3 regions of the Bacillus sp. SRI_025 genome follow, and region 3 is predicted to be linked to each of the others. Evidence: predicted binding sites of a transcription regulator. Region 3 holds the regulator's gene; each other region holds the start of a gene.
The links. The regulator Rex, encoded in region 3, represses fermentation and respiration genes when NADH is low (regulators of the CRP and FNR family bind a similar motif). The targets are predictions, from matches to a motif close to TTGTGAAATATTTCACAA.
Positions count from the first base shown of each region.

Region 1: a site for Rex is predicted at 8,441-8,458, ahead of AC20OE_RS03620 (cytochrome ubiquinol oxidase subunit I). Genes of this name have one in related genera too.
Region 2: a site for Rex is predicted at 6,388-6,405, ahead of AC20OE_RS17050 (L-lactate dehydrogenase). Genes of this name have one in related genera too.

Region 1 covers NZ_JBYEGB010000001.1:702,108-712,741, reverse strand. The annotation lists gene AC20OE_RS03660 (NEAT domain-containing protein) at 1-1,599, shown strand, start outside; gene isdE (heme ABC transporter substrate-binding protein IsdE) at 1,676-2,563, shown strand; gene AC20OE_RS03650 (FecCD family ABC transporter permease) at 2,598-3,584, shown strand; gene AC20OE_RS03645 (ABC transporter ATP-binding protein) at 3,571-4,341, shown strand; gene srtB (class B sortase) at 4,368-5,117, shown strand; gene AC20OE_RS03635 (ABC transporter substrate-binding protein) at 5,136-6,074, shown strand; gene AC20OE_RS03630 (FecCD family ABC transporter permease) at 6,071-7,084, shown strand; gene isdG (heme oxygenase) at 7,092-8,207, shown strand; gene AC20OE_RS03620 (cytochrome ubiquinol oxidase subunit I) at 8,529-9,944, shown strand; gene cydB (cytochrome d ubiquinol oxidase subunit II) at 9,931-10,634, shown strand, end outside.
Region 2 covers NZ_JBYEGB010000007.1:56,267-66,900, reverse strand. The annotation lists gene opuAA (glycine/proline betaine ABC transporter ATP-binding protein OpuAA) at 1-35, shown strand, start outside; gene opuAB (glycine/proline betaine ABC transporter permease subunit OpuAB) at 46-891, shown strand; gene AC20OE_RS17075 (glycine betaine ABC transporter substrate-binding protein) at 891-1,772, shown strand; gene AC20OE_RS17070 (alpha/beta fold hydrolase) at 1,879-2,634, shown strand; gene AC20OE_RS17065 (SDR family NAD(P)-dependent oxidoreductase) at 2,745-3,467, shown strand; gene AC20OE_RS17060 (M20 peptidase aminoacylase family protein) at 3,516-4,643, opposite strand; gene AC20OE_RS17055 (YfcC family protein) at 4,797-6,227, shown strand; gene AC20OE_RS17050 (L-lactate dehydrogenase) at 6,445-7,392, shown strand; gene AC20OE_RS17045 (L-lactate permease) at 7,436-9,058, shown strand; gene AC20OE_RS17040 (LacI family DNA-binding transcriptional regulator) at 9,104-10,093, opposite strand; gene AC20OE_RS17035 (DegT/DnrJ/EryC1/StrS family aminotransferase) at 10,203-10,634, shown strand, end outside.
Region 3 covers NZ_JBYEGB010000005.1:299,123-309,756, forward strand. The annotation lists gene AC20OE_RS15790 (DNA sulfur modification protein DndB) at 1-49, opposite strand, end outside; gene AC20OE_RS15795 (DNA sulfur modification protein DndB) at 42-1,127, opposite strand; gene groL (chaperonin GroEL) at 1,546-3,180, opposite strand; gene groES (co-chaperone GroES) at 3,237-3,521, opposite strand; gene AC20OE_RS15810 (CPBP family intramembrane glutamic endopeptidase) at 3,751-4,485, shown strand; gene AC20OE_RS15815 (YdiK family protein) at 4,482-4,676, shown strand; gene AC20OE_RS15820 (NUDIX hydrolase) at 4,733-5,359, shown strand; gene tatC (twin-arginine translocase subunit TatC) at 5,399-6,157, opposite strand; gene AC20OE_RS15830 (twin-arginine translocase TatA/TatE family subunit) at 6,164-6,343, opposite strand; gene AC20OE_RS15835 (redox-sensing transcriptional repressor Rex) at 6,371-7,024, opposite strand; gene moaC (cyclic pyranopterin monophosphate synthase MoaC) at 7,040-7,531, opposite strand; gene AC20OE_RS15845 (ABC-F family ATP-binding cassette domain-containing protein) at 7,670-9,592, shown strand; gene tsaD (tRNA (adenosine(37)-N6)-threonylcarbamoyltransferase complex transferase subunit TsaD) at 9,862-10,634, opposite strand, start outside.

The sequences.
Region 1 (10,634 bases), on a different contig from region 3:
AAGCAAAGCAAAGAAATAACAGATTTCAAGGTTGAACAAAATGGTGCTCTCGTTACCACTGAAACGGTCAGTGAGGACGAAACAGCCAATACACGTGTGATCAAATTTGATGTCGCCGACTTATCAGCGAAATTAAACGGCTGGGTGAAAATTTACTGGGATTTAGGCGGCTTTATTTATGACGAAGCATATGACGTACAGCTTGCATTCGATCAAAGCAGCTTAACACTCGTTACGCCTGCAAAACCAGACGATAACGAAACAAAACCAGATGATCAAAACGGTACAAAACCAGACGACAATGAAACTAAACCGGATGACCAAAACGGTACAAAGCCAGATGATCAAAACGGTACAAAGCCAGATGATAACGAAACAAAGCCGGATGATCAAAACGGTACAAAACCAGACGATCAATCGACAACACCAGGCAATAACAATGGCACAAAACCAGATGATTCTGCGCAAAATCAATTAAAAGATGGCGTATATCGTATCAATTACAGTGTGCTAAAAGGGGATACGGATGAGGCATCTCGAATGAATCAATACTTCTCACATCCCGCATCCTTAACCGTCAAAAATGGAAAGCAGACCATTTCCTTTACAGTGAAGGATCATAAGTCTGTCGCTTCTTTGAAAACAGAGAAAAACGGTTCTTATCAAGAAGCAAAGACAGTGAGCACAGATGAAGCGAAGAATACAAGAGTGGTTTCATTTGATACTGCTGATTTGAAAAAAGCGGTGAAAGGAAAAGTGCACATTGTAGTAGCAGCCGCTAACTATGACCAAACCTACGATATTCGTTTTCAATTTGATTCAAAGAGTATCGCTCCAGTGAAGGATGGACAGGTGGTAGAGGAAGAAACACCAGCTACACCAGAAACGCCAAAACCAAATACACCATCACCAGAAACAAATAACAGCGGAGCTGATCAAGAGACTACTCAGCTAAAAGATGGTGTATACAAGCTTCCTTTCTCAATGAAGAAAGCAGACAAGGATGAGCTTTCCCGCATGAACGATTACGTCGTGAGCCCTGCGACACTGGTTGTGAAAAATGGCCGCCATTTCGTTTCATATAAAGTGAAAAACAGCTCAGCCATCACGTCATTCCAAGTAGGAACAGGCGGAAAGTTTGAAGAGACACTTGTCGCGAAAACAGATCAAAAAGCAGATACACGTGTCATTCAATATGAAGCAAAAAGTTTAAGCAGTGCTCAGGCTGCACGCGTAAAAATTGATATTCCAGCTGCGAACTATCATGAGCAGTACGATGTCAAACTTGTCTATGACACAAAAGGAATCGCTCTCGGTGAGGGAAGCGGCATTTCAACAGTCATTGGAGACGATGAGAGTATCGGATTTGTCAAAAATCCAAATGATCACGATTCTCAAACAACTCAACTTGAGAATGTAGCACCAGAGGAAACGGGTGCGGAGCAGATGACATTTACGCCATCAGATGACCAAACCAAATCTGAGTCTGGACAGCTGAATCCGAAAACGGGAGATGCCTCTCTTCTTTGGGTGTATATTCTTTTATTCGGCGGTTCGTTATTCGTACTCGTCAGAAAATATCAAACACGGACAAGATAGTTCGTTTTATTTTAAGTGAGATGCGCCTTTTACCTCGGCGCATCCACTCTCTTTTTTCGAAAGGAGGCTTCTGTTTTTGAAGCATCGAATGTTATGTACCTTGATCGCTGCCTTCAGTGTGTGCATGATCTTATCGGGCTGCTCACAGTCAGCTGAAAGCTCAGCAAAAGGCAAAAAAAGCGCTGAATCAAGTGAGCGTATTGTAGCAACGACTGTAGCAGCCGCGGAGATCATGGATGCTTTAGAGGTTGATCTTGTCGGGGTGCCAACAAGTCAAAAATCCTTGCCAGCTCGTTACAAAGGACTGCCGGAAGTCGGCAATCCCATGAGCCCGGACATGGAAATCATCCAATCACTTCAACCGACAGATGTCCTGTCTGTCACAACCCTTCAATATGATTTAGAGAAACCCTTTCAGCAAGCAGGTGTCCCTGCCACATACTTAAATCTCGAGAGTATGGCCAACATGGAGAAGGCCATCACGAAGCTTGGGGATAAGTATGACAGGAAGAAGCAGGCTGAGCGCATTGTGTCTGCGTTTGAGCAAAAAAAGAAAGACATACAAGAGAAGACAAAAGGAAAACGCAAGCCGTCCGTTCTGATTTTGCTTGGTGTGCCAGGAAGTTATTTGGTGGCGACAGAAAATTCATATATTGGTGATCTTGTACGTATCGCAGGAGGAAAGAACATTGTGGAAGGCGAGAAAATGGAGTATTTGGAATCCAATACGGAGTATTTACAAAAAGCGAATCCAGATATCATACTCCGAGCCGCACATGGGATGCCGGATGAAGTCGTCAAAATGTTTGATCAAGAATTTAAAACAAATGACATCTGGAAACATTTTAATGCGGTCAAACAAGACCGGGTGTATGACCTCGAAGAAAGCTTATTCGGAACAACAGGTAATTTAAAGGCAGCAGAGGCATTAGATGAATTGACTCGTAAGTTGTATCCGTCATAAGTTTGCGAATCTTAATGATAAAAGGACGTTCAAGATGAAAAAAACAGGATTTTTATTTCTGATAGTCAGTCTCTTACTGGTCTGCGTGTTTATTTATTCAGCCATTACTGGGAGCATTCATGTCACCCCCATTGAATTAATAGAAGGGCTCATCACCGGTCAACATGCACAGGTAGAAATCATTAAAGATTTGAGAATCCCCCGCGTGCTCATCGCGATGTTTACAGGGGCCGCCTTATCTGTCTCCGGTGTACTGCTGCAGTCGGTCATGAGGAATCCGTTAGCTGATGCCGGCGTCATTGGGATTTCATCAGGAGCCAGCTTCTTTTCATTAATGGCGATTACAGCGCTTCCTCAATTTTATTTCTACTCACCTTTATTTTCGGTATTAGGCGGGGCGATTGCGTGTTTCCTCGTATACGTTCTATCTTGGAAGGGTGGTTTAAGCCCGATCCGCATGATCTTAGTTGGGATCGCCATCAATGCCATGTTTACTGGAATGGCTGAAGCATTTGTGACCATTTGCAGCTATTTCAATATCACAATTAATCAGTCAGGACAGTCGAATCTCACGATGAAAACGTGGGGAGATGTCCGTTTAATCGGTGTCTATGGTGTCGTCGGTCTTGTCGTTGCACTCTTCTTCAGCAGATGGTGCAATCTCCTGGCCCTTCAAGACAAGACAGCGAAAAACTTAGGCTTGCGTGTGACCAGAATGCGCCTTTTGATTTCCATCACAGCCGTTTTACTTGCGGCAGTGACAGCTGCAGTAGCGGGCGTGATAGCCTTTGTCGGCTTGCTCATTCCGCACATTTCAAGAAGGCTTGTCGGCTCGGATCACCGAGTACTGATTCCATTTTCTGCGTTAAGCGGGGCTTTGCTTATTTTGACGGCTGATACGCTTGGCAGGACGCTTGTGGCGCCAAATGAGATTCCTGCTTCTACGATCATGGCCGTGATTGGCGGGCCGTTTCTGATCTTTTTATTAAGAAGGGGGGACCGTCTCCATGGACATTCGTGAGGTGTCATTCTCATATGACCAGCAGAAGGACATCGTTCAATCGGTCACAACACAGATTGAAAAGGGGAAAATCACAACCATTATCGGTCCAAATGGATCGGGAAAATCCACACTGCTTTCCTTAATGGCAAATAATCATTGTCCAAATAAAGGGCAGATTCACTTAGACGGGCAAGCGCTGAATGCGTTCAAGCCAAAGGAGCTGGCAAAAAAGCTGGCTGTCGTCCATCAGCAAAATGAAGCACCTCTTGATTTAACGATCGAACGGGTCGTGGCATTCGGCAGAACGCCGTACCAGACAATGCGCGGAGGAGACAAGGAAGAGGATGAGAGAGCGATAGAGTGGGCGCTGTCCAGTACAAAGCTAACGGACAAACGAAAGGTGCCGCTCGCCTCACTGTCAGGTGGAGAGCGGCAGCGTGTATGGATTGCGATGGCACTTGCGCAAAAAACACCGATCCTTTTCTTAGATGAACCGACAACTTATTTGGATATCTACTATCAATTTGACATTCTTGAGCTGATTCGTGAGCTGAATGCCAGGCATGGATTAACCATTGTCATGGTGCTCCACGATATGAATCAGGCTGTCCGCTACAGCGATATCATCATAGCGATGAAGGATGGACAGATTATCAGTGAAGGACAGCCAAACGATGTGTTAACAGAGGAAAACGTGCGGCACATTTATGATGTGTCCGTGACGATTAGACAGGATGCAGAAACAGGAATGTACATCGTGCCTGTTGGCATATAAGCTGGGCAAAAAGCAGGTGAGACAGTGTGAAACGAGGAAAAAAGCTCTGGCAGCGGATGCTGACGATTGTTTGTTTAGGCGTATTTATTTATAGCGGTACAGCTATCGGCTTCGAGCTTTTCGGTTATTATCAAAATCGCCAGGTGCTTGCAAAGGCCCAGACGATGTATGGACATGAAGAAATGAATGAAAAACGGGAGTCGGGAAATATCCGTTCGTCATTTGATGAGTTGCGGAAGGTGAATGAGGACATTGTCGGCTGGATCAATATGGAGGATACGATGATTCAGTATCCGATCGTTCAATCTCGCGATAATGCGTTCTACTTAACTCGTAATTATTTAAAAAACGACACCCGGGCAGGCAGTATCTTTATGGATTATCGTAATGATGTCCTGCATGAAAGCCCAAATACAGTGGTGTACGGCCATCGGATGAGGGATGGATCCATGTTTGCTGGACTCACAAACTATCTAAAAAAAGATTTCTTCCATGAGCACCGGACATTTCAGTACGATACGCTGTATCAAAGCTATGAAGCGGAGATTTTTGCCGTGTATGAAACGACGGTTGACTTCGATTATATTCAAACCGATTTTCAGGATCTTGGCGAATATGCCCATTACTTGCAAGCTGTGCGGAAGAAATCAATCTATCAAACGAAGACAGACGTGTCCACAGATGACCTCATCCTCACCTTATCGACCTGTGATCATGTACTTGCACCTAAAAACGGGCGTCTTGTGGTACAGGCAAAGCTAAAGAAAGTTTACTAGAAAAGGAGAGACAGACGGTTGAAATTTTCACATGTGATCTTGGCGGGACTCGTCTTGATGCTTCTCCTCAGCGGATGCAGTCAGGCAGCACCTGTAGAGAAAGAAAGCGCGGCAGGAGCGCTGAAGATAAAGGATTTTACCGGAAGAACGCTGTCATTTGATGAATCCCCTCAGCGTATCGTCGCCTTATCGACCGGGGACTTGAGCATTCTATATGCTTTAGGCGGTGAGGCGGTCGGCAGGCCAACTGCCGAGTTACCAGACAGCTTACAAAAGGCAAAGTCCGTACAAACGATTGGCACAACGCATCAATTTGATGTAGAGCTGATCACAAGCCTACAACCTGATGTTGTGCTTGGAAATGAACAATTAAACAGCAAGGACATCTCGACAATAGAAGGAATTGGTTCACAGCTTCTTTTGACAAGCGCCAATTCAGTGAAGGACATCCAGCGCCAAATTTCGTTATTTGGGGAGTTGCTTGGGAAGCAGCAAAAGGCTAAAGCACTCAATGATCAAATTGATGAGCGGAAAAAGCAGGTCAAGCAGCCTAAGAAAAAAGTAAAAACACTCGTTGTGTACGGTGCACCCGGCACATATATGGCGGCGCTTCCTCAATCCTTAAGCGGAGATTTATTGCATATCGCCGGGGGTGCAAACATTGCTGAGAATGAACCGGCACTCGAAAAATTCCCTCAATACGCCCAAATCAATGCAGAAATGGTGATCGAAGCCGATCCTGATCTCATTCTGCTCATGACACACAGCAATCCTGAAGATGTGAAAGCGGGCTTTATGAGTGAAATGAAACAGAATGCAGCATGGCACGACGTATCAGCTGTCAAAAATGGCCGCGTGGAGATTTTGCCTAGTGATTTATTTGGGACGAATCCAGGCGCAGACGTCATCAAGGCGATTGATGAACTAGAAAAGAGATTGAAGCGATTGTCATCATGAAGGTGAATGCAGAGTTAGATTTTCAAAAAAGACAGTCGAGACGAAGGTGGCTGATACCAGGACTGCTTCTTTCGCTAGGTGTGGGCATATGTCTAGGGCTTGCATTAGGCTCTGTTCAATTATCGCTGCCAGATTTGATCGCTGCTTTGACGGGATCAGGCCAGCCTGTCCATGAAAAAATCGTCATGGATTTACGCCTGCCGCGCGTTCTCATAGGCTTCATCGTCGGGGCCTGTCTCGCAGCATCAGGAGCGATTTTACAAGGAGTCGTCCGAAATCCACTCGCTGATCCCGGCATCATCGGTGTGACCGCCGGCGGTGGGTTAGCTGCTGTACTCAGCATGATTGTGTTCCCACAATTCACATATCTGCTTCCAGCGGCTGCCTTTCTTGGCGCTTTATTAGCGGCACTCGTTGTGTATATCCTGTCGTTTGACCAAGGGGTTTCGCCACTGAAATTGATTCTGGCGGGAGTGGCAGTCAATGCCCTGCTTGGTGCGGTCATGAATGGGTTGATGGTGCTTTATAGTGAGCGTGTGCAGGCTGTTCTGCCTTTTTTATCAGGAGGATTAAATGGACGGAGCTGGCATCATCTGAGCTTTGTGTCACCCTATGCGCTTGCTGGATTGTGTCTTTGTTTTTTTGCAATCAAGCCGGCAAATCTCCTTTTGCTTGGTGATGATTCAGCGCAGCTGCTTGGCCTTAGAGTCGAGCGAACCCGATTTTTCTTAATTGCACTGGCGGCGCTTTTGGCGGGTGCGGCGGTAAGCGTGAGCGGTTTAATTGGATTTGTCGGTCTTGTCGTCCCTCATTTTATCCGCCTTTTAATTGGAGATGACTACCGGTACCTGCTTCCGATCTCAATGCTTGGCGGCGGCGTACTTGTGGTCTTTGCTGATACAGCGGCACGGGTATGGTTTACACCGGTTGAACTGCCTGTGGGTATTCTGCTTGCCTGTATCGGTGCACCTTTCTTCCTCTATTTATTAAAAAAGAAAGGGAGGGGTTAAGTTGGATGTGATTGCGATGGATGACGTGAGCCTCAGTCAAGGAGGCTTTCGGCTGTCGTCTATTTCAGCAGCTGTGCCTAAAGGGAGTGTAACAGGAATTATTGGACCGAATGGGTCAGGGAAGTCGACGTTTATTAAAGCGGCCGCACGCCTTACGTCGATCGAAAGCGGCATGATTTATATTCACGATATCCCGCAAAAAGAAATGACAGCGCAGGAGATTGCACAGGAAATCGCCGTTCTAATGCAGACGAGAACTGCCATCCCATCGATGACAGTACGTGAGCTGGTTGCACTTGGACGCAGTCCGCATCGTTCTATCTGGAAAAAGAGCTCGCAGACAGATCAGGAAGCGATAGAGTGGGCGCTTGATGTGACCAATAGCCGCGTAAATGAAAACAGGATGCTGCATACATTGTCAGGCGGAGAAAGGCAGAAGGCGTATATTGCAATGGCACTGGCTCAGAAGACAGAGACGATTATTCTGGATGAGCCTACCACTTTCTTAGATATTGCGCACCAGCTTGATTTACTGGAGCTGCTCAAACAGCTGAATGAAACGCATGGGATCACCATTTTAATGGTTCTTCATGACCTGCAGCAGGCAGCAAAATATTGTGATCGCCTGATTGCGATGAAGCGTGGTCAGGTTTACCAAATAGGGACACCGAACGAAGTATTAACAGAAAACTTTTTCAAAGAAGTCTTTGGGATTCAGGCAGAGGTTCACTTAGATGGAGAGCATCCGCTCATTATCCCAATCGCTTCGATCCAACAACAAAAGGGAGATGAATCAAACATGATCATTGTAAACAACCAGGTTAGAGTAGAAAAAGGCAGTGCAGACCACCTCGTTAAGCGTTTTAACAAGCAGGGACAAGTAGAATTCATGGAAGGATTTTTAGGCATGGAAGTCTGGGTCACACAGCAGACAACCGATTACGATGAAGTGACCATTCATACCCGCTGGAATCGAAAAGAAGATTTTGTGAACTGGACAAAATCTCAGGCATTTGGAGATGCACACGCTCATGGAAAAGCGAAACCTGAAGGACTATTAAAAAACAAAATTACGTACTATGAAGTACAAGTGACAAGACCTGCTTTACAGAAAAAAGCCTAAAAAAGAAACACAGCGCTGCGGCCCACATGCAGCGCTATTTTTTTCGCTTTTTTATTTTCCGTCACATATTTTTGACAAAGTATTCAAACAACTGACACAATACCATCCAATTTTTAGGTAAAATTTACTTTATTTTTGAAGCGTATGGGTGTAAAGTACAGGTATAAATAACTAACCGAATGAAAATCAAGAGTAAAATTTCACCGAGTGAACCATTTCAAATGGACTTTTATTTGTGAAACATTGAACAAATAGTGAACATTTTGTGAAATGGTGAGCATGAATCGTTCGGCATGTGAAAGTAAGGGAGGATGTAAGGCTGTGAGTGAGCTGTTTTTAGCAAGATTTCAATTTGCTTCAACGACATTATTTCATTTTATTTTTGTTCCTATGTCAATAGGTTTGGTGTTTATCGTCGCATTGATGCAGACCCTTTATGTCGTCAAGAAAAAAGACATCTATAAAAAGATGGCGAAGTTTTGGGGTCACCTGTTCTTACTTAACTTTGCAGTAGGTGTGGTGACAGGGATTCTGCAGGAATTCCAGTTTGGGATGAACTGGTCAGATTATTCAAGGTTTGTCGGTGATGTCTTTGGTGCACCGCTTGCCATTGAAGCGCTTTTGGCCTTTTTCCTTGAATCTACATTTATTGGACTTTGGATATTCGGCTGGGATCGTCTGCCGAAGAAGATTCATTTATTGTGCATTTGGCTTGTTTCCCTTGGTACGATCTTTTCGGCGTTTTGGATTTTACTCGCCAACTCATTTATGCAGGAGCCAGTTGGATTTGCCATTAAAAATGGTCGTGCAGAAATGAATGATTTTGGCGCTCTTGTAACGAACCCGCAGCTTTGGGTTGAATTCCCGCACGTTCTGTTTGGTGCACTGGCAACAGGAGCTTTCTTTATTGCAGGAGTTAGTGCCTATAAAATGATTAAAAAACAAGAAATCGCCTTTTTCAAAAAGTCATTCCAGATTGCGATGGTCCTCGCTTTAATTTCTGGCTTAGGTGTGGCGTTCTCTGGACATGATCAAGCGAAGCATTTAATGAAATCACAGCCAATGAAAATGGCAGCAAGTGAAGCCCTTTGGAAGGATAGTGGAGATCCAGCGGCTTGGACACTATTTGCCAACATTGACACGGATAAAAAAGAAAACTCTGCGGAGATCAATATTCCGTTTGCCTTAAGTTATTTGGCTTATTCGAAGTTCAGTGGAGACGTTCCAGGTATGCTGACGCTTCAAAAAGAATATGAAGCCAAGTTTGGCCCTGGAGACTACATTCCGCCAGTGAAAACAACATTCTGGAGCTTTAGAATTATGGTCGGTGCCGGCATGCTGATGATTTTTGCTAGTATGATTGGCTTGTACTTAAGCTTTAGAAAGAAACTTGAAACAAACAAATGGTATTTACGCTTCATGGTATGGATGATTGCGTTCCCGTTTATTGCGAACTCAGCCGGCTGGATCATGACTGAGATCGGGCGTCAGCCGTGGACCGTCTTTGGCATGATGACGACGGCTCAATCAATTTCACCGAACGTATCGTATGGCATGCTGTTATTCTCAGTCATTAGCTTTACGGCGATGTATCTGATTCTTGCTATTGTGCTCGCTTACTTATTCATTCGAGAAATTAAAAAAGGTGCACATTCTGAAGAAGATACAGATCAAAAGGATGAAACGGACCTGTCTACAGATCCATTTGATGGAGGCGCATATCATGGCATATCTTAACGAGATTTGGTTTATTCTTGTCGCAGTATTGTTTGTTGGATTTTTCTTCTTAGAAGGATTTGATTTTGGTGTCGGGATGTCCATGCAGCTGCTTGGAAAGGACGCGCACGAGCGCCGCATTTTAATCAATACGATTGGTCCTTTCTGGGATGCGAATGAGGTCTGGCTGATTACAGCTGGCGGCGCTATTTTCGCTGCATTTCCTCACTGGTATGCCACGATGTTCAGCGGATACTATATTCCGTTTGCGGTTCTCCTCTTAGCGCTCATTGGGCGCGGGGTCGCCTTTGAATTCCGAGGGAAGGTTGAGAAAGCCTCTTGGATCAAGACATGGGACTGGGTCATCTTCTTTGGCAGTCTGCTTCCGCCATTTTTACTAGGTGTATTATTCACGAGTATTTTACGCGGGATGCCAATTGATCAAGACATGAACATGTACGCTGGTTTTACGGACTTTGTGAATCTTTATTCAGTGATCGGCGGGGTAGCTGTGACAGTTCTTTGCCTGTTGCATGGCTTGATTTTCGTCACACTTCGTACAGAGGGTGAATTAAGAGATCGTGCAAGAAAACTGGGCCAGCGTGTCCTGCTTATTGCACTCCCTGTTCTTGTTATTTTTGTCGGTGTGTCCATCATAGAAACAGACATTTATACCGTACGCCCGATCATCACCATTCCGTTAACTGTGCT
Region 2 (10,634 bases), on a different contig from region 3:
AAGCACAAGAGCCTTCTGCACAGGAGGTAGAATAAGATGTTTAGTATGAGTGATTTACCTAGAATTCCGTTTGCGGAATATATCGATCAATTTGTTGACTGGTTAACATTAACGTTTGGTGGTTTCTTTGATGGCATCACAAATGGATTAGCAGGAACAGTAAATGGGATTGTGGCTGCACTTGGCGTCATTCCATCCATTATTTTAACCCTTATTTTTGCCGGTATTGCTTGGTGGATCAGTACAAGAGGAGTTGCTCTTTTCACACTTATTGGATTTTTACTGATCGACTATTTAGGCTACTGGCATCCAATGCTTCAAACACTTGCGCTCGTTTTGACCGCTGTGGTCATTTCTATTGTGATCGGGGTTCCGATCGGTATTTGGGCATCACAGAAGGAAACTGTGCGTAAAATTGTGACACCTATTTTAGATTTAATGCAGACAATGCCTGCATTCGTTTATCTATTACCAGCTATCTTCTTCTTTAATATTGGGGTTGTTCCTGGGGTTGTGGCATCGGTTATCTTCTCTATGCCGCCAACGATCCGTATGACCATTCTCGGTATTAAACAAGTACCGGCTGATTTAATTGAAGCAACCGAAGCATTTGGTTCAACGACATTCCAGCGTTTATTCAAAGTTCAGCTTCCACTTGCAACAAAAACCATCTTAGCTGGTATTAACCAAAGTATCATGCTGGCTCTATCAATGGTCGTGATTGCAGCAATGGTAGGTGCACCAGGACTTGGTTCAGAAGTATATAGTGCGGTAACCCAGCTGAAAACAGGTATTGGTTTTGAAGCAGGTATTGCCATTGTTATTGTGGCGATTACACTTGACCGTATTACACAAAACATTAAAACGAAAAAAACCAGGGGGAATGCTTAATGTGGAAAAAGTCTCTCTACATTGGGATGACCGCCCTGCTTGTCTTTTTACTAGCTGCTTGCGGCGCGCAGACAGATTCAAATGCGAGTGCAGCACAGCAGGTGAATAAAACTATTATCGGAATCGATCCAGGTTCAGGGATTATGGCACTGACAGATCAAGCGAAAAAGGATTACGGCTTAGAGGATTGGACGGTTGTGTCTGCATCAAGTGCAGCTATGACAGCAACACTCAAAAAATCTTACGACCGTAAAAAGCCAATCATCATCACTGGCTGGAATCCACACTGGATGTTTTCCCGCTATGATTTAAAATATTTAGATGATCCAAAAAAATCTTACGGTGAAGCGGAAGAAATTCATACGATTTCACGTAAAGGCTTTGCAAAGGATCAGCCGGAAGCAGCCAAAATGCTTAGTCAGTTTAAATGGTCTCAAGATGACATGGGCGAAGTCATGATTGATATTCAAGATGGTGTGAAACCAAAGGATGCTGCCATAAAATATGTGAAAAAACATAAAGACCAAGTAGCGAAATGGACAAAAGGCGTGAAAAAGTCGAATGGTGGAAAAGTCAATCTTGCCTACGTTGCCTGGGATAGTGAGATTGCAAGTACCAATGTTGCAGCAGAAGTATTGCGTGAACTCGGGTTTAATGTGACTTTGACTCAGGTTGAAGCAGGTCCAATGTGGACAGCAATTGCAACCGGAAGTGCGGATGCTTCATTATCCGCTTGGCTGCCAAATACGCATAAAACGTATGCAGCGAAGTTTAAAGGGAAATATGATGACCTTGGTACAAGTATGAAAGGCCTTCGAATGGGGCTAGTTGTTCCGAAATATATGAAGAACGTAAACTCCATTGAAGATTTGAAAAAATAGTCAATGATGTAGTGGTTCCCTTATAATAGAAGGGAGCATGTGGAAAAAGCAGTCTGCTCAAAAAGCGGCTGCTTTTTTCTTATATAGAAGGATGGAGTTGTCGTCGATGATGGATAGGTCAATCATGATTTTTCTGCATGGTGGAGGAGTAAGCAGCTGGATGTGGCAGGAGCAGGTTGAAATATTTAAGGACACGTATGAATGCTTTGCCCCTGATCTCATTGGACACGGGACAAGAGCAAAAGAACAGATATTTTCAATGAATGAAAGCGCTCAAGAAGTCATCTCATGGATCAAGGAAAACGCGAATGGCCGTCAAGTGATTCTGATTGGATTTTCTTTAGGTGCGCAGATTGCCGTTGATGTGTTATCAAGAGAGCCAGATATCGTAGACATCGCTGTCATCAATAGCGCCCTTGTGATGCCTTTGCCATGGCTCCATTTCATGGTGAGACCGCTCTTGCCACTGACGTATCCATTATTAAAGAAAGATTGGTTTATCCAGCTCCAAGCTGAAAAGATGGGGCTCCCGCAACATGTACTGCCTCATTATGCGGCGGAATCGAAACATTTGCAGAAGAAAACCCTTCTTACGATGTTTCAAGAAAACCTCCATTACAGGCTCCCAGACACGTTTCAGCAAGCAAAGGCACGCATTCTTGTCACAGTGGGAGAAAAAGAAAAAGGCATTATGACACGCTCAGCAAAAAAAATAACAAATTCACATCCGAAGGCAACAGGCGTCATCGTTCCCGGTATTGGACATACATTTACTTTTGAGAGAAAAGAACTTTTCACAGAAATGATCAAAAGCTTTATAGAGGCACGTGCATTACCAGTGGAATTAAAGGAAATCCAGTAGCCGCGCCCATCAATAAGTGAAGATAAGCATAAAAGAGGCGGTGGTCTCTTAGAATCTGTATGATATAGGTATAAAACGCTTTCAGTTTGTGTGCCATAGAAGGAGGAGCTATGAGTAAAAACTATATCATATTCGGTGCAAGTCAAGGATTAGGAGATGCTTTTGTAAAGGGTCTTCCTTCAAGTGGAGATACAGTTTGGATTGTGTCAAGAAGTGAACCAAGTAGTTTGAGCATAGATGACGGTGTACATAGAATTTGGCTGAAAATCGACTTATCAAGCCAAACGCATATCCCTTATATGCTCGAAGCACTGGAGAACAAGACGATTGATGTACTGATCTATAACGTCGGTTTATGGGAAAAACGAGGCTTTGAAGACGATTATTCCTTTGATCACGATCAGCCAGAGGATATTGCGCACTTAATTAATGTGAATGTCACCTCAACCATTACGTACATCCAGGCACTGCTTCCGCACGTAAGGAAATCGGAGAATGGGAAAATCATTGTGATTGGCTCAACGGCTGGACTCGATCATACAAACCTGCCGCAAGTCTCGTTTGTTGCATCTAAATTTGGCCTGCGCGGAATTGTGAATGCGCTGAGAGAGCATGTGAGAAAAGATAAAATATCTGTTACCTGTATCAATCCAGGAGAGCTGGCGGCAGAGGTTCCGTATGAAGAGGGAGCCGAAAAGGCGATTACTCTATATGACGAAACGAGAATCCCTGTCCAGGATATTGTGGAGCTAGCTAGATGTGTGATTCATTTATCAAGAGTATCTTGTGTGAAAGAAATCAACGTTCCAGCCATGACAGATTTGAATGCGTAAAATATTGCGACCACCCGCCCTAAAGAGAAGGCGGGTGGCTTTTTCATTTTATGATGAATGCTGCTGGAGTGTTTGATAGACAGCTTCGGTCAAAATCTCAATGCCGGTAAAGATTGCAGAGCGGTCGAAGGTCATGTACGGATGATGAAGACCTGGCTTTAAATCACAGCCTAAACCGAGCATTGTAGATTTGATATGCGGAAGCTTTGCTGCATAAAAGTGAAAGTCTTCTCCACCTGTTGTGACGATTGGGGGATCAAGCTGCTCTTGTCCTAAAACCTGTTCAATCGCATGAGACATGATCTGGACAGCTTCCTCATTTAAGGTTGCGGCAGGCAGACGATGGTCTGTTGAAAGTGTAATGGAAGCACCAAAGGCATCCGCTACAGAATGAACTGCTCTTTCAATTTCTTTTTCTAGCTCATCCATTACTTCGTTTGTTTGCGCCCTTACATCTAATGTAAATGAAGCTTTGCCTGGGATGATGTTTGAGCTGCCCCCGCCAGCATGTAAATTGGTCATTTTCACAGAATGGGCGACTCGTGGATCGACATGGATATGCGCGAGTCTCTGCACGAGGGTTGAAGCCACTTCGATTACGTTGATGCCAAGGTGTGGACGTGCACCGTGCGCTTCCTCTCCAGTAATTGTGCCGACATAATGATTACTTGATCCGTGCAAAATAGCAGGAGCGCAGCGTCCGTTTAATGTTTCTTGAATTGGGCGCACATGTACGCCATATAAGTAATCGACATCTGCCAGCACACCTTTTTCAATCATTTTCAGCGCACCGCCGCCTCTTTCCTCGGCAGGCTGAAAGATGAAACGAATTGTGCCGTTCGGGCGTTCTTTTTCCTTTAATGCCATAAAGGTGCCAAGAGCCATTGTCATGTGTGCATCGTGGCCACATGAATGATTGGCTTGAAACTCTCCATCTACTTCCTGCCAAAGTGCATCAATATCGGCTCTCACAGCGACCACTGGTGCGCCTTCTCCAATTTCACCGATCACCCCTGTACAGTCGTCAAATGTTTGAGTTTTGCAGCCTAATTTTTTCAATATATCTTCAATATAAGCAGTCGTTTCTGTTTCTTCCCAGCTGATTTCTGGGTGGGCATGCAAGTGTTCAAAGATGTCTGTCACGGTTTGTTTCATTTCGTTTGTCAAAGTTGTCATGAAGAGCCTCCTTGCTGACAGATAATCTGCCAAAACATTATTTTAGTGAAATAATATTGATCTTAAATATCAACAGTGTTTATAATATAACACATCATTTGATTATTCTGAAAATTAAGTGAAATTCCGATCGGGACAAAGGGGTTTTGGCACATGAAAACTGCGACAGTATCAGCACCAGAGAAACAGAAACGAAAACTTCAAATGCCGGATGCGTATGTTCTCTTATTTATGATTGCACTGATTTGTACGATAGCAACGTATTTTGTACCAGCGGGTGAGTTTGACCGAAAGACATCTGGGGAGATCACAACGGCCGTTCCTGGCAGCTATCACCGCATTGATCAATCACCAGTGAGTCCAGTTGGCTTTTTCACTGCGATACAAGAAGGAATGGTTGGGTCCGCATCTATTATTTTTCTGATTCTATTTACGGGCGGAACCATTGCCATTTTGGAGAAGACAGGTGCTATTAACGGGATGATTCACCATGTCATCAGCCGGTTTCAAACGAAGCAATTATTGTTTATTTGTATTGTTGGGGGATTATTTTCAGTCCTTGGAACGACCGGAATTGTCGTGAACTCTGTTATTGGGTTTATTCCAATCGGCATCATTGTGGCACGATCCTTGAAATGGGATGCTGTAGCAGGAGCGGCTGTCATATACATCGGCTGTTACGCAGGGTTTAATGCAACGATTTTATCTCCATCTCCATTAGGTTTATCACAAACGATCGCAGAGCTGCCGATCTTTTCTGGCATTGGGCTGCGTGTCATCATTTATCTTTGTTTTCTTATTTCTAGTATCGTGTACATCTATTTATATACAAGACGTCTGAAGAATAAAGACAAGGGAAGCATTCTTGGCGATCAATGGTTTCCTGCTAAGGGGCTTGGCGGAGCCGATGCGGAATCTGTGGACAAGCCTGCATTCACTGGTAGACATAAGCTGATTTTAGCAGTATGCGGATTGTCTCTTGGAGGGTTCTTATATGGCGCACTTCAGCTTGGCTGGACCGATAAGGAAATGGCCGGTGTGTTCATTTTTATGGCAATTGCAGCTGGACTGCTTGGAGGATTAGCGGCCAATGATATTGCGAAAACGTTTATTGTCGGCTGTCAAAGCCTTGTATACGGCGCACTTATTGTTGGGATGGCACGCTGTATTTCGGTCATTTTAGAAAATGGGAAGCTGCTTGATACAGTGGTCAACGGCTTGGCGAGTATGCTGACAGGATTTAGTCCAATTGCTGGTGCGATCGGGATGTATATTGCGAGTGCGCTTCTTCACTTTTTGATTTCATCAGGATCAGGAGAAGCCGTTGTCTTTATCCCGATTCTTGCGCCGCTCGCTGATTTAATGGGCATCACAAGACAGGTAGCTGTAGAAGCAGTAATGCTTGGTGAAGGGGTGGTCAACTGTATCAATCCGACTTCTGGTGTGCTGATGGCTGTGCTTGCTGCAAGTGGTATTCCTTATGTAAAGTGGCTGCGTTTTATGGTGCCGCTTGCCCTCATTTGGTTTGTCATTGGTCTTGTATTTATTTGTATTGGGGTCATGATCAACTGGGGCCCTTATTAAACATGTATGAAGCTGCCGAAGAGCGTTTGGCAGCTTTTTTCTTGTGGAAATATGTATGGAACCAGCGCTTTGAAAGCACAATAAATGTGTTCACAAATTCGCTACATATTTTTTTTGAGCAACCCCCTTGCAAAAGTTTGTGAAGTATTGCACAATAAGAATGTGAAATACTTCACATAATAAAAACAGCCGAGTTTTACTCAGGAGGATGAGATAAATGACAAACGAAAAAGTAAACAAAGTAGCCCTTATTGGAGCAGGTTTCGTCGGCAGCAGTTATGCCTTTACATTAATAAATCAAGCGATCACAGATGAATTGGTTGTTATCGATTTGAATCAAGACAAAGCAATGGGTGACGTCATGGATTTAAACCACGGGAAAGCATTTGCCCCGCATCCTGTGAATACTTGGTATGGAGATTATGAGGATTGTAAGGATGCAGACATTGTATGTATCTGTGCTGGTGCAAACCAAAAGCCAGGTGAAACGAGACTTGACCTTGTTGAGAAAAATTTAAATATATTTAAAGGCATTGTAGACAATGTGATGAAAAGCGGATTCGATGGTATTTTCTTAGTTGCTACGAACCCAGTTGATATTTTGACATATGCGACTTGGAAATTCAGTGGACTTCCAAAAGAACGAGTGATTGGCAGTGGTACGACGCTTGATACGGCAAGATTTAGATACATGCTCAGTGAGTATTTTGAAGCAGCGGCACACAATGTGCATGCGTACATCATTGGCGAACATGGGGATACTGAGCTTGCTGTTTGGAGTCATGCGAATATCGGAAGTGTACCAATTACAGAATTAATGAAGAGAAATGATCAATACAAACAAGAAGACTTAGATGAAATCATGGAAAATGTCCGTCATGCCGCTTACCAAATCATTGAGAAAAAAGGCGCTACTTACTACGGCGTAGCAATGAGTTTAGCCCGCATTACAAGAGCGATCCTGCACAATGAAAACAGCATTTTAACGGTCAGCACTTACTTGGATGGTGAGTACGGAGCAGAAGATGTCTACATTGGTGTACCAGCCCTTGTGAATCGAAATGGCGCAACAGAAGTAATGGAGCTTGCACTAAACGACACGGAGAAAGAAAAATTTGCACACAGTGTGAATGTGTTAAAAGAGATTTTGGCTCCTCATTTTTAATCAATCAAAAGCAACCTATCTGAGCAGAAAAGGATGAATCACTATGTGGCAGCAAATATATGATCCGTTTGGTAATGAATTCGTCAGTGCATTGGTGGCAATGCTCCCAATCTTGTTTTTCCTACTTGCATTAACCGTCTTTAAGTTAAAAGGTGTTTTAGCCGCTTGTTTTACCTTAATCGTCAGTTTTGTAACAGCTGTTTTCTTCTTCCATATGCCAGTTGAAAAGGCATTATCTGCTGTGCTGCTCGGTATATCTAATGGGCTGTGGCCGATTGGATATATCGTGATCATGGCGGTATGGCTCTATAAAATTGCAGTGAAATCTGGTAAGTTCGATGTCATTCGTTCTAGTATTGCAGGAATCTCTCAGGATCAACGTCTTCAGCTCTTATTAATAGGTTTTAGCTTTAACGCATTTTTAGAAGGTGCTGCTGGGTTTGGTGTACCGATTGCGATCAGTGCCGCTCTCTTAACAGAGCTTGGGTTTAAACCGCTGAAAGCTGCGATGCTCTGCTTAATTGCCAATGCTGCGTCTGGTGCATTTGGTGCTGTGGGAATTCCAGTGATTACAGGGGCGCAAATGGGCAATATGACGCCGCTTGCGTTATCTCAAACCCTTGTATATACGATTCCGTTTATTTCATTCTGTATTCCGTTCCTACTCATTCTGATTGTAGATGGATTCAAAGGAATCAAAGAAACTCTGCCAGCCTTGCTTGTTGTGAGTGGAACCTATACCATTTTGCAAGCTGTTACAATGGTGACGATGGGTCCTGAGCTTGCCAATATTATTTCTGCCTTAGCAAGTATGGGTATTTTGGCTTTATTTCTTCGGAAATGGCAGCCAAAACACATTTATCGAGAAGAAGGAGCGCCAGATATTGAACAGAAACAAACGTATCGCGGCGTTGAAATACTGAAAGCATGGTCTCCGTTCTATATTTTAACTGCTGTTATTACAGTATGGAGCCTGCCAGCATTTAAAGCATTGTTTGCTGTAGGAGGACCGCTTAACTGGACGACCATTTTAGTGAAAATGCCATTTTTACATCAGCAAATTGTGAAATTACCACCAATTGCACAAACGGAAACACCTATTGATGCGATCTTTAAAATTGATGTCATCAGTGCAACGGGTACTGCCATTCTGATTGCGGTGATGCTGACAGGGCTGTTTAGCAGACATATTACGTTAACAGAAGGCGCTGCCTGCTTAAAAGCAGCGGTGAAAGAGCTTTGGCTCCCCGTTCTTACCATTTGTTTTGTCATGGGCTTTGCCAACCTGGCGAACTTTGCTGGACTAAGTTCTGCGATTGGACTTGCTCTTGCCAAAACAGGCGATTTGTTCCCACTTGTCAGCCCGGTGCTTGGCTGGATCGGTGTGTTTATTACTGGATCTGTCGTGAGTAACAACGCCTTATTCGGTAACCTTCAAGCGGTCACTGCTTCTCAAATCGGCTCACAGGCAGGTTTGTTGATTGGGGCGAACACGACCGGTGGTGTGATGGCGAAATTAATTTCTCCACAATCTATCGCTATCGCTACAGCAGCTGTTGGAGAAACAGGGAAAGAATCTGAGCTCTTCAAAAAGACCGTGAAGTACAGCTTCATTCTGCTCGGCATTGTATGTATATGGACATTCATTCTTGCTCAATTTTTATAGGTTGATAGATTAAAAAAGACTGAGAGAGATCTCAGTCTTTTTTCTTTATGTAGATTCTCTTGTCACGAGCCGGGTAGGCAGCTGGATATGTTCGCGCTGTAATGGTTTTTGGTCTTGCAGAAGCGAGATCATTTGCTGTACTGACCGCTGGCCAAGCTCTACGATCGGTATGTCAATCGTGGTGATCGTTGGAGCTGTCACTTCGCATATGTCTTGGTTGTCATAGCCGATGACCGCTAGATCCTCGGGGATTTGATAGCCATATGAAATGGCCTGTTTAATGAGCCCTGCTGCAACTTGATCATTGCCGGTGAAAATGGCATCAGGCGCATCCGTCATATGATGAATGACCTCCATTAAGCGAAAGCCGTCTTCAATTGTAAAAGCCTCTCCAAACAGCCAATCATCTTGCAGCGGCAAACCGTGAGCAGAGAGTGCATCAAGATAGCCCTGTTTTCTTTGTTTCTGCGCTTCACTGCTTTCTGTATCAAAGCAAAACCCAATCGATTTTCGCCCCGACCGAATCAAGTAGTCCACCGCTTTATAGGCAGCTTCCCGTTCATCGTATCCAATAATCGGGATGTTTGCTGTTTGATGATATTCATTTGCCATGACGATGGGGCCGTTCGTTAAAAATGGCTCAATTTTCTCCCACGTATTTTCTAACGCCCCCAATATAACCCCATCTACTTCTCTTCTTTTTAATAATTGAAGTCCTTCAAGCTCTAATGCCTCTTGATAAAACGTCTGAAGCACGATGGCTTTATATCCTTGATCAAGGGCTTCTTTTGAAATGCCTTTAATCAATTGTGCAAAAAAAGGATGGTCCACAGCTGGGACAGACACAGCAATGGTTTTTGTCTGATGTGACCTTAGTGTGCGGGCTGCTGAACTCGGTGTATATTCCATTTCTTTCATCACCTGTAAGATGAGCTGCCGCTTTTCTTCTGACACATATGGGTGATGGTTTAGCACTCTGGAAACGGTGGTGGTTGAAACCCCGCAGCGTTTGGCAATTTCATAAATTGTACACATATTAACAAATCCTTTACACAAAGTTATTGTTCTGAAATCGATAACATCATTTACAATGTGAAACAAGTTAAATATTAACAAAAGGAATTGATTAATTGGAGGGAATGGAATGCAAATATTGACGAAGATATCAGGTAAAAGCAAGGATTATCTTCCTTTGCTGGATATGATCAATCAAGGTGTTCAAGTAAAAGCCGATTCAGTTGAAAAGCATCTAGCAAATGAAAAGCTGGTGACGTTCCTTGAGCAAGATATAGAACGCACAGGTTTGGAAAAAATTCTCTTCCATTATAAACAAAATAAGGAAAAAAAGATACCGTTTCTGCCGGTTGATAAACTGATTTCAGAGGATGAAATCGATGATATTATGCTGGTGTTGAAGGAAGTATTGAGCTCTGGCCGTTTTACTTCAGGGCCATATATTCCGACCTTTGAAAAGGCGATTGCTGAGTACTTAGGGAAAAAATATGTCATAGCCACGTCAAGTGGAACAGATGCCTTGATGATCAGTCTCATATCAGCAGGCGTCCAACCAGGAGAC
Region 3 (10,634 bases):
CTTCGGTATCAAAGGGTTGAATCCCCCCTTTAAGCTTTATATTATACATCTGATATTTTCTCCCTCAAGACACTATTTAAGTAACTTGTTATCATTCTGCTCCCCCGCGCACCACTTGAAAAATTATATTTTTTAGTTGTTTGTTTATATGGGATCCCTAACAATTTAAAGTCAACATTTTTATGCGTCCAATCAATTTTACTTATCACATTGCTAAAAAGAAAGTGCATTGATAAATTTGGATTTTTAACACGTGTCTCATAAATAAATAAGGATATTCCGAATATTACAATAGGTATAAAAATTACACATTCATTTCGATTATTTGCATTTTTTGGAGCAAATTTAACTAATAAATCCAAAAATTCTTCTGTTCTATTTTTGTATTGATCGTAATTATTTTTTGAGATTTTTGACTTTGTCTTAGCTGTATATAAAATACCGTCATTTAAAGTAATAATAGTATTATGAAGTGTAGCTGCAGTCATTAGCTTTGTTCTCGTTGTTTTGCCTCTCATTTCAAATTTATCCATAGATATAGTCGGGTGATTATATATTATATCTTTTGTAAGTTCCCCACAAAGACTATTATTTTTATACATGACCAACAAGGTATTGCTTACCTTTGAAGATTTTGTGTTGATATCTGTAAAAAGTTGTTGTTCTTGACTAATGGTTAAATCCGTAAATATTTGAATTGTCAGGGGGAAATTTCTTGCCTTATTTAGTTTTTCTTTACTAAGGAGATCATTTCTTGTCTCTAGCCTTGCTATAATCATTTCAAAAGCCTTTATCCTATGTTGTCCGTCCAGAACAATAAGCTTATCGTCAAAATTTAATTTAAATTTAGAATCATTTTCATCATAGTTGCCTTTTCCTCTCGATGAGAATATTAAGGGTGGAAAATATATATCATTTCCATCTAAGCCAAATTGAATGTACTTCTGAATATCTGTTACATGATATTCTATAATATCTCTTTGAACTTCCCGATCAATTTCAATAAACTTTAGTACTTGATCTACTGAACATTGTATTGATATGACATATTGATTAAACTGTTTCCCTTTCATAGCGTTAAATGATAGGTAATGCGGAGAAATCATTATATTTTTTAAACTCTCCACTCTATATCCCCCTTTTCTTTTAGGTCTTTCTTACAAATTATTCATCTGTGTAATATCTCTCCATGAACTAATACTAACTTCTAAACCATTAAATTACAATGTTAATTTTGGATTCAATACCTTTTTTTTCAATTGATCTCTTTTATAATTAATTATATTTATTGATTTTTCCGTATAATCAATATGGAAAAATCAATGACTATCAAAAAAATAATAGTATGTAATATAAAACTCTCATTCTTATTGACTTATACCTTAATACACCCAGTCTAGAAATTTTTTAAAAAAATCTGTTATTAATACATGAATAAAGAGGCTTCCAATTTGTTAAAAGAACAAAATGAAGAGCCTCTTGTTTAAATCAGATTCTATATTTAAATTAAAAAACCCCTATATTTCAAGGGGTTTTCGAAGGGTGTTACATCATTCCGCCCATTCCACCCATGCCGCCCATATCCGGCATTCCGCCGCCTGAGCCGCCTTCTTCTGGTTTGTCAGCTACGACTGCTTCAGTTGTTAGAAGCATTGCTGCTACAGAAGCTGCGTTTTGAAGTGCAGAGCGAGTTACTTTTGTTGGGTCAACGATTCCTTTTTCGATCATGTTTACCCATTCGTTTGTTGCTGCGTTGAAGCCTACGCCAATTTCTTCGTTTTTCAAGCGCTCAACGATAACGGATCCTTCAAGACCAGCGTTGTGAGCAATTTGACGAATTGGCTCTTCAAGAGAACGTAGAACGATGTTTACACCTGTTTGAACGTCACCATCAGCTTCAATTGAAGCGACTTTGTTGTATACATTTACAAGTGCTGTACCACCACCGGATACGATACCTTCTTCAACTGCTGCACGAGTTGAGTTCAGTGCATCCTCGATGCGTAGTTTACGCTCTTTTAGTTCTGTTTCAGTTGCAGCACCAACTTTGATGACAGCGACGCCGCCAGCTAGTTTTGCAAGACGTTCTTGTAATTTTTCTTTATCGAATTCAGAAGTTGTTTCTTCTACTTGTGCACGGATTTGGTTCACACGTGCTGCAATTTGAGCAGAATCTCCTGAACCTTCAACGATTGTTGTGTTTTCTTTTGTCACAACGACTTTAGACGCGCGACCAAGCTGACCGATTTCAGTTGATTTCAGGTCAAGTCCTAGATCTTCTGTGATTAATTCTCCGCCAGTTAGAACAGAGATGTCTTCAAGCATTGCTTTACGACGATCACCGAATCCAGGTGCTTTTACTGCTACTGCGTTGAATGTACCACGAAGTTTGTTCACAACAAGAGTTGCAAGTGCTTCGCCTTCTACATCTTCAGCAATAAGCAATAATGGTTTTCCTTGTTGTACAACTTGCTCAAGTACAGGAAGGATTTCTTGAATGTTTGTGATCTTTTTATCTGTGATTAAGATGTAAGGATTTTCAAGAACTGCTTCCATCTTATCAGAATCTGTCACCATGTATGGAGAAGCATATCCGCGGTCAAACTGCATACCTTCAACCACTTCTAGCTCAGTTGTGAAACCTTTAGATTCTTCAATTGTGATAACTCCGTCGTTGCCAACGCGCTCCATCGCTTCAGCGATTAGGCTGCCGACTTCTTCGTCTGCTGCAGAAATAGCCGCAACTTGAGCAATTGATTCTTTACCTTCGATTGGTTTAGAAATCTCGTGCAAGCCTTCAAGTGCTACTTTTACTGCTTCTTCGATCCCTTTACGAACGCCAACAGGGTTTGCACCAGCTGTTACGTTTTTAAGACCTTCACGGATCATCGCTTGAGCTAGAACTGTTGCAGTCGTTGTACCGTCACCAGCTACGTCGTTTGTTTTGCTTGCAACTTCAGCAACAAGTTTTGCACCCATGTTTTCAAATGCATCTTCTAATTCGATTTCTTTTGCAATCGTTACACCATCATTTGTGATAAGTGGAGAACCGAATTTTTTCTCAAGAACCACGTTACGTCCTTTTGGTCCTAAAGTTACTTTCACAGCATCTGCAAGTGCATCTACACCACGTAACATCGCACGACGTGCTTCTTCACTGAACTTAATATCTTTTGCCATAATAACGAAACCTCCTCAGTCTTTTTAAAAATATATCTCAATGCTTTTTTATGTGATTAACCAATAACAGCTAAAATGTCGCTCTCACGAAGGATTAAATATTCTTTTCCTTCATATTTCACTTCAGTGCCTGCATATTTTGAGAAGATAATGCGGTCGCCTGTGCTTACTTCTAACGCAACGCGCTCACCACTTTCAAGTACACGCCCTGAACCTGCTGCAACAATTTTACCTTCTTGCGGTTTTTCTTTTGCAGAATCCGGTAACACAATACCGCTAGCGGTTTTTTCCTCAGATTCAACGAGTTCAATGATTACGCGATCGCCTAATGGCTTTAACATAAGAAACAACCTCCTCAATTTTTATATGTAGTCTTTTTTAGCACTCATCACCAGTGAGTGCTAACACATTTATTATAATAAAGAATGTCTTCTGCAATTTCAAGTGAAAACCTTTAAAAATTTTTACGCTTTCACGATCTTTTTGAATCTCAGATTCTTTCCTTTTCATCGTAAAAGAAGACTTGTGTTACAATAAATTTAGTTCTTTTAGTAAAGGGGTTTTCGTTACTTGAAAAAACAATATTGGTACATCATCTTAACGTATATATTGGTACAGGTATCTGCGTTTCCTTATTTTCTCATAATGAAATGGCTGGGATTCATTCAATCACCGATGACTCAAACAGAGCTTTCAAAATTATCAGGAACGTGGACAATCATCAGTTTCTGTATCGGATTGATCATTATTCTGCTCATCCTTCGAACCGTCCCAAAAGCTTCACTGCGAAATGAAGCGCCAGCTTCAATCGGTTCTGCTATCGCATGGATCATTGGCGGTTTCTTTCTTTCTCTCTTTGCACAATCAATTGCGGGGGCGATTGAACAATATGCATTTGGCATTGGACGAGAATCTGAAAATACCCAAAACATTTTATCCATTATGGATGCCGTTCCTTGGCTTGTGATCGTCATCGCCCTGATTGGACCGATATTAGAGGAAATCATTTTCCGTAAAATCATCTTTGGTGTGATTTATGAAAAAACGAATTTCTTCATTGGAGCACTTGCCAGTTCAGTGGTTTTCGCTGCTGTACATTATGATTTTCCCCATATCTTGCTCTATACCGCAATGGGCTTTACCTTTGCCTTTTTATATGCGAAAACAAAACGAATCATTGTCCCAATCGGCGCTCATATGCTGATGAACTCACTTGTCGTTCTTGTGCAGATTGAGCCAGTGAAAAAAATGATTGAAGAACAATCTCAAACCATGCAAATGATTATTGGAGGCTTTTTCTCATGAGAAACCCAGTCGTATGGGGCATCATTTATTTTGCCGTAGGTGTGGCTTTCACCTATATGGCCATTCAAAATCCAGGTGACATGTGGTCATTTTACAGCATTTTGCTGATGGTGTTTGCGGCCTATAATATCAATATCGCGCTTAAAATGTTTGCCTTCTCTGTCAAACTCAAAAAACAGCAGCAAAAATAAATCAAAAACCATTTTCCGCGTTTGGAAAATGGTTTTTTTATGGAGGATGTAACTTCATGGAACATGAAAAACTTCGTTTCTTCAATGATCAGCATGAAACCATTGGAGCTGCCGCTCGTTCAGATGTCCACGCCCAAGGTCTTTGGCATGAAACATTTCATTTCTGGCTTCTTAAAAAGGAGCTTGGCACCGTGTATCTCTATTTTCAGCTAAGGAGTCCTGCAAAAAAGGATTTTCCTTCACTGTTTGATATCACCGCAGCAGGTCACCTTCTCGCAGATGAACAGCCTTCTGATGGCTTAAGAGAGGTAGAAGAAGAACTTGGTCTTTCTATCCTTTTTGAGGACCTTACTTATACAGGAATCATAAAAGATGAAATTCACCTGCCTTCTTTCATCGACCGTGAGTTCTGTCATGTGTATCTTTATATGAATGAAGAAAAGCACATGGAAGTTCATCTACAGAAAGAAGAAGTCGCTGGTCTGTACAGAACAAAGCTGCCTGATGCACAGCAGCTTTTAACAGGATCATGTGAAAGAATTCGTATCGAGGGCTTTATAGTTGATGCAAACGGAGAACGACTTGAGGAAAGCATCGAAGTGGGTATTCATAATTTTGTCCCGCATGAGCCTGCCTATTATGAGCACCTCTTTCACACGATCAATCAATTTCTTACACAATAGAAAAAGCATCGTGATCCCTTATTGGATCATGATGCTTTTTTATGAAACATAATGTTTTTCTTTCTCCTCTGTTTGCTGCATTTTGCGGTAGGTCACTCTTGAAATGATAATGCTCACTTCGTATAAAACGAGCATTGGCAAGGTGACCATGAGGTGAGAAACAAGCTCTGGCGGTGTAATGAGTGCGGCAATGACAAGGAGGACAAAATAGGCATACTTCCGTATTTTTGATAAAAACATCGGTGTGATGATGCCGAGTCTTGTGAGAAACATCAACACGACGGGCATCTGAAACAAAAAGCCAAATGGAAGTGTTAGCTGCATTAGAAATGTAAAATACTCATGAATCCCAATGACTTGCTCTACATTTAAATCATTCGACATTCGCATCATAAAATCGACGACAAACGGAAATAAAATAAAGTAAGAGAAAGCCACACCGCTCAAAAATAAAAGCAGTGCAATCGGAATGTAAGCAAGTGTCACCTTTCTTTCTTTCTCATATAAGCCAGGACTCACAAACGCCCACAGCTGATATAAAATAACGGGACACGTCAAAACCAAAGCAATGACAAATGCGAACTGCATAAACACGTACAGTGGATCTGTAAGTTTAAATGCATTCAGCGTCAGTGTTGCCGCTTCATCGGTATTTTGTAAATACACAATGACCGGCTTAGCGAGAAAAAAACCAGCCACCATAAAGGCGACAAAAAACATCGCAATGATCACTAGGCGTTTTCGCAGTTCCACAATATGCTCCATAAGCGGCATATCTTTGACATTCATGAAGCTCATCCTATTCTACTGATCTTCTTTTTTCTTTTTTTCTTCCTGATCATCAGCTAAGCCTTTTGTGGCATTTTTGAATTCACGTAATGTATCTCCTGCTGCTCTTCCTAATTCAGGAAGCTTTTTCGGCCCAAAAATAATGAGCGCTACAATCGCAATCAGAATCAAACTCCCAGGACCGATCGGACCCATTTGCTCCACCCCCTTTACCCCTTTTCGTCAGTCCTCCTGCGTAACAGAGTAATGCTTTAAGAAATACACAAGAGACTGAAGTTCAACCGCCAAATCTATATGATGAATTCGAATGTGTTCCGGCACATTCAATCGAGCCGGCGTAAAGTTAAGGATTCCTTTGATGCCAAGGGCAATCAAACGATCTGTAATGGATTGAGCTGCTACGGCAGGTACTGTCAAAATTGCAACAGGGATATCTCCTACCTCTTGAACATGCTCTTCAAGCTTATCCAAATCATAGACAGGCACGCCGCCTATCTCACTTCCTATTTTACTCTCATTGACGTCAAAAGCCATTGAAATTTTTGTATTATTATTTTTTATGAAATTATAGTGTAAAAAAGCAGTCCCTAAATTCCCGACACCGATGAGCATGACATTGGTCATTTCATCTTGGTCAAGGGTCTTTCTGAAGAAGGTCAAGAGATAATCGACATTATAGCCATACCCTTTCTTCCCAAGTGCACCAAAGTACGAAAAATCTCGGCGAATGGTAGCAGAATCCACTTTGACTGCATCACTAAGCTCAGCTGATGACACCCTTTGTTTTCCTGATGCATGCAAATTTTTTAAAAAACGGTAGTAAAGCGGCAAACGTTTGGCTGTCGCTTGTGGAATTTTTGACTGATCTATATTCATATAAGGTCCTCCAACTTAAATATCAGATGCTCTGTGAAAATCACCGTTTTTCCCGCCTGTCTTTTCAATTAGATAGGTTGGACCGATGATCATGCCTTTATCAATCGCTTTGCACATATCGTAAACGGTCAGTGCACATACTGAAGCAGAAGTGAGCGCTTCCATCTCCACACCCGTACTTCCTTTTGTTTTCACCTGTACTTGTATGTTCAGGATGTGCGCATTTCCGTCTTCCTCCCAATTAAAGGAGATATCCACGCCTTTTAGTGCAAGCGGATGACACATTGGAATGATGGTAGATGTTTGCTTTGCTGCCATGATGCCAGCAACCTGTGCAACAGACAGCACATCCCCTTTTCCAATTTCATGCTGTTGTATTTTATGAAACACTTCTTTTATCATACGAACACTTGAAACAGCAACGGCGGTTCTCACTGTAGACGATTTGTCACTAATGTCGACCATCTTTGCTCTCCCCTGTTCGTTAAAGTGGCTAAATTGACTCATCTTTCAACGCTCCCTCACTCAAATGATACACTATTTTTTCCTATCTGTCTTTCATTTGAATATGGCGATTGTATGTAACATTTGCCGGTTTACTGCTGATAAGCTACACTTAACATATTATAGCAGAGGTGAAGTTACATGATGATTCTACAAGTGAATCAGCTGTCCAAATCGTTTGGCGCTGATACCGTTTTAACGAATATAAAATTGGAAGTCAAAGCAAGGGATCGAATTGCCATTGTAGGTCGTAACGGCGCAGGCAAATCCACGCTTTTGAAAATCATTGCCGGTCAAATGTCTTACGAGCAAGGTGAGATCATCAAACCAAAAGACCTATCGATCGGCTATTTAGCACAGCATACCGATGTGACGTCTACACGTACGCTAAAAGACGAATTATTATCGGTTTTTGATCATTTAAAAGAGATGGAACAAGAGATGAGAACCATTGAGGAGAAAATGGCTTCTTCCACAGGTTCTGAGCTGGAAGCCCTGATGAAAACCTATGACAGGCTTCAGCAGGAATTTAAAGATCAAGGCGGCTATCAATATGAAGCAGATGTCCGCTCCATTCTTCATGGACTCGGCTTTAGTCATTTTGAAGATGAGACAACCGTCCAATCTTTAAGCGGCGGCCAGAAAACCCGTTTAGCACTTGGAAAGCTCTTGTTAATGAAACCAGAACTCTTAATTCTGGATGAGCCGACAAACCATTTAGATATTGATACCTTATCATGGCTTGAGCAGTATTTGCAAAATTATACAGGTGCCATTCTCATCGTGTCCCATGACCGCTATTTCTTAGACAAAGTCGTAAACCACGTCTATGAAGTCTCAAGAACTTCGATGAAAAAGTTTGCAGGGAACTATAGTAAGTATCTGGATCTGAAAGCAGAGCAGCTCGAGCGGGATATGAAACTATACGAAAAGCAGCAAGAAGAGATCTCAAAGCTCCAGGATTTCGTGGACCGCAACCTGGCAAGAGCCTCCACCACAAAGCGCGCTCAAAGCAGACGCAAACAGCTCGAACGGATGGATCGTTTAGATAAGCCTTTAGGAGATGAAAAATCTGCAAACTTTCATTTTGATATTACGAGACAAAGCGGCAATGATGTACTGAAGGTACATGATCTCGATATTAGTTATGATGAAAAAACACCGCTCCTATCCTCTCTTTCTTTTCAGATTAAACGCGAGGATAGTGTGGCACTCATTGGTCCTAACGGGATCGGGAAATCAACCCTTTTAAAAACGTTAACGAACACATTAACACCAGTAAAAGGCGACATCACTTTTGGATCTCATGTCACGATCGGCTACTATGACCAAGAGCAAGCCAAACTGACATCCTCGAAAAAAGTGCTAAATGAGCTTTGGGATGATTATCCTCATATGAATGAAAAAGAAATTCGGACATGTTTAGGAAATTTCCTCTTTTCAGGGGATGACGTTTTAAAGCCTGTCCATGCATTAAGCGGTGGGGAAAAAGCACGTCTTGCGCTGGCAAAGCTGATGCTCCAAAAAGCCAATTTTCTTATTCTCGATGAACCTACAAACCATCTTGACTTAGATAGTAAGGAAATTTTAGAGAATGCACTAATCGATTATCCAGGAACCATCTTATTTGTCTCGCATGATCGTTATTTTATCAATCGTCTCGCTACGAAAGTATTCGAGCTGTCGCCTACAGAAACAAAAGAATATCTCGGTGATTATGACTACTACCTTGAAAAGAAAAATGAACAACTAGAGCTGAAGGCACTTCAACATAATGAACCGGTTAAAAAACAAGCTGCCCAGCCAGCAGAAACAACAAAGCTTTCTTATGCGGAAGAAAAAGAACTGAAAAAGAAAGAAAGACAAAAGCAGCGCAGGATTGAAGAAATTGAAAAACGGATTGCTGTCATTGAAGACAAGCTTGGCGAAAATGAAGAGCTGTTATGTGATCCTGATATTTTTCAAGATCACGAGAAGGTCCAAGCCATTCAAACAGAAAATGATACGCTCAATCAAGAGTTAGAATCACTTTTTGCGGAGTGGGAAGAGCTGTCAGATTCTTAAAGAGTGCCCTAAAGGGTACTCTTTTTTCTTTCAATGAAAATTTATTATCCACAAAGATACCCACAATAACTTCTTGATTATTCTTAAACACTTTAGACTTATCCACTTTATCCACAGTGTTTTAATCACATATCCACAAAAAAGGTCGTATTTATACACATCCTCTTCACTTTAAAACAAAATTTTCTAACAATTGTGGATATTTAACGTTTACATGTGAATAAATCGCTTTCATAGAAAAATAAAAACCCCTGTAATCCACAGGAGTTTTATTTATATGAGACAAGCGGCAATCCTGGCTGGCCATTCATCGCCATATCGCCTCTGATTCCTTTTTCAAACGCAATGGTTCCAGCGGCAGCGATCATGGCTGCATTGTCTGTGCAAAGTGATAATGGCGGAATAATAACCTTCACGTCTGGCAGTTTGAATGCTGAAGTTAAAGCTTCTCTTAGTCCTTTATTGGCAGCGACTCCTCCAGCTAGAACAACCTGCTTCACACCATAGGCTTCTGCTGCTTTCAATGTTTTACCAACAAGCACCTCAATGACACTTGCTTGAAAACTTGCGGCTAAATTCTCTGGGGCAATCGTTTCTCCCTTTTGTGACGCATTGTGTAAGGTGTTGATCACAGCTGATTTTAAACCACTGAAGCTAAAGTGATAAGACCCTTCTTCAAGCCATGCACGAGGAAGCTTAATTGTCGGCTCTCCTTCATGTGCTAACCGATCAATATGAGGTCCGCCTGGGTACGGGAGACCCATCGTCCGGGCCACTTTATCGTAGGCTTCTCCAGCTGCATCATCTAATGTTTCTCCGATGACCTCAAAAGATCCGTGCTCCTTCATTAAAACAAGCTCAGTATGTCCGCCAGAGACAACAAGAGCTAAACATGGAAACTCCAATTCATCAACAAGCTGGTTGGCATAAATATGCCCTGCAATATGATGAACACCAACAAGAGGAATTTGATGGGCAAAGCTCAGTGCCTTTGCTGCATTGACGCCAATCAGCAGGGCACCGACGAGACCGGGCCCTTCCG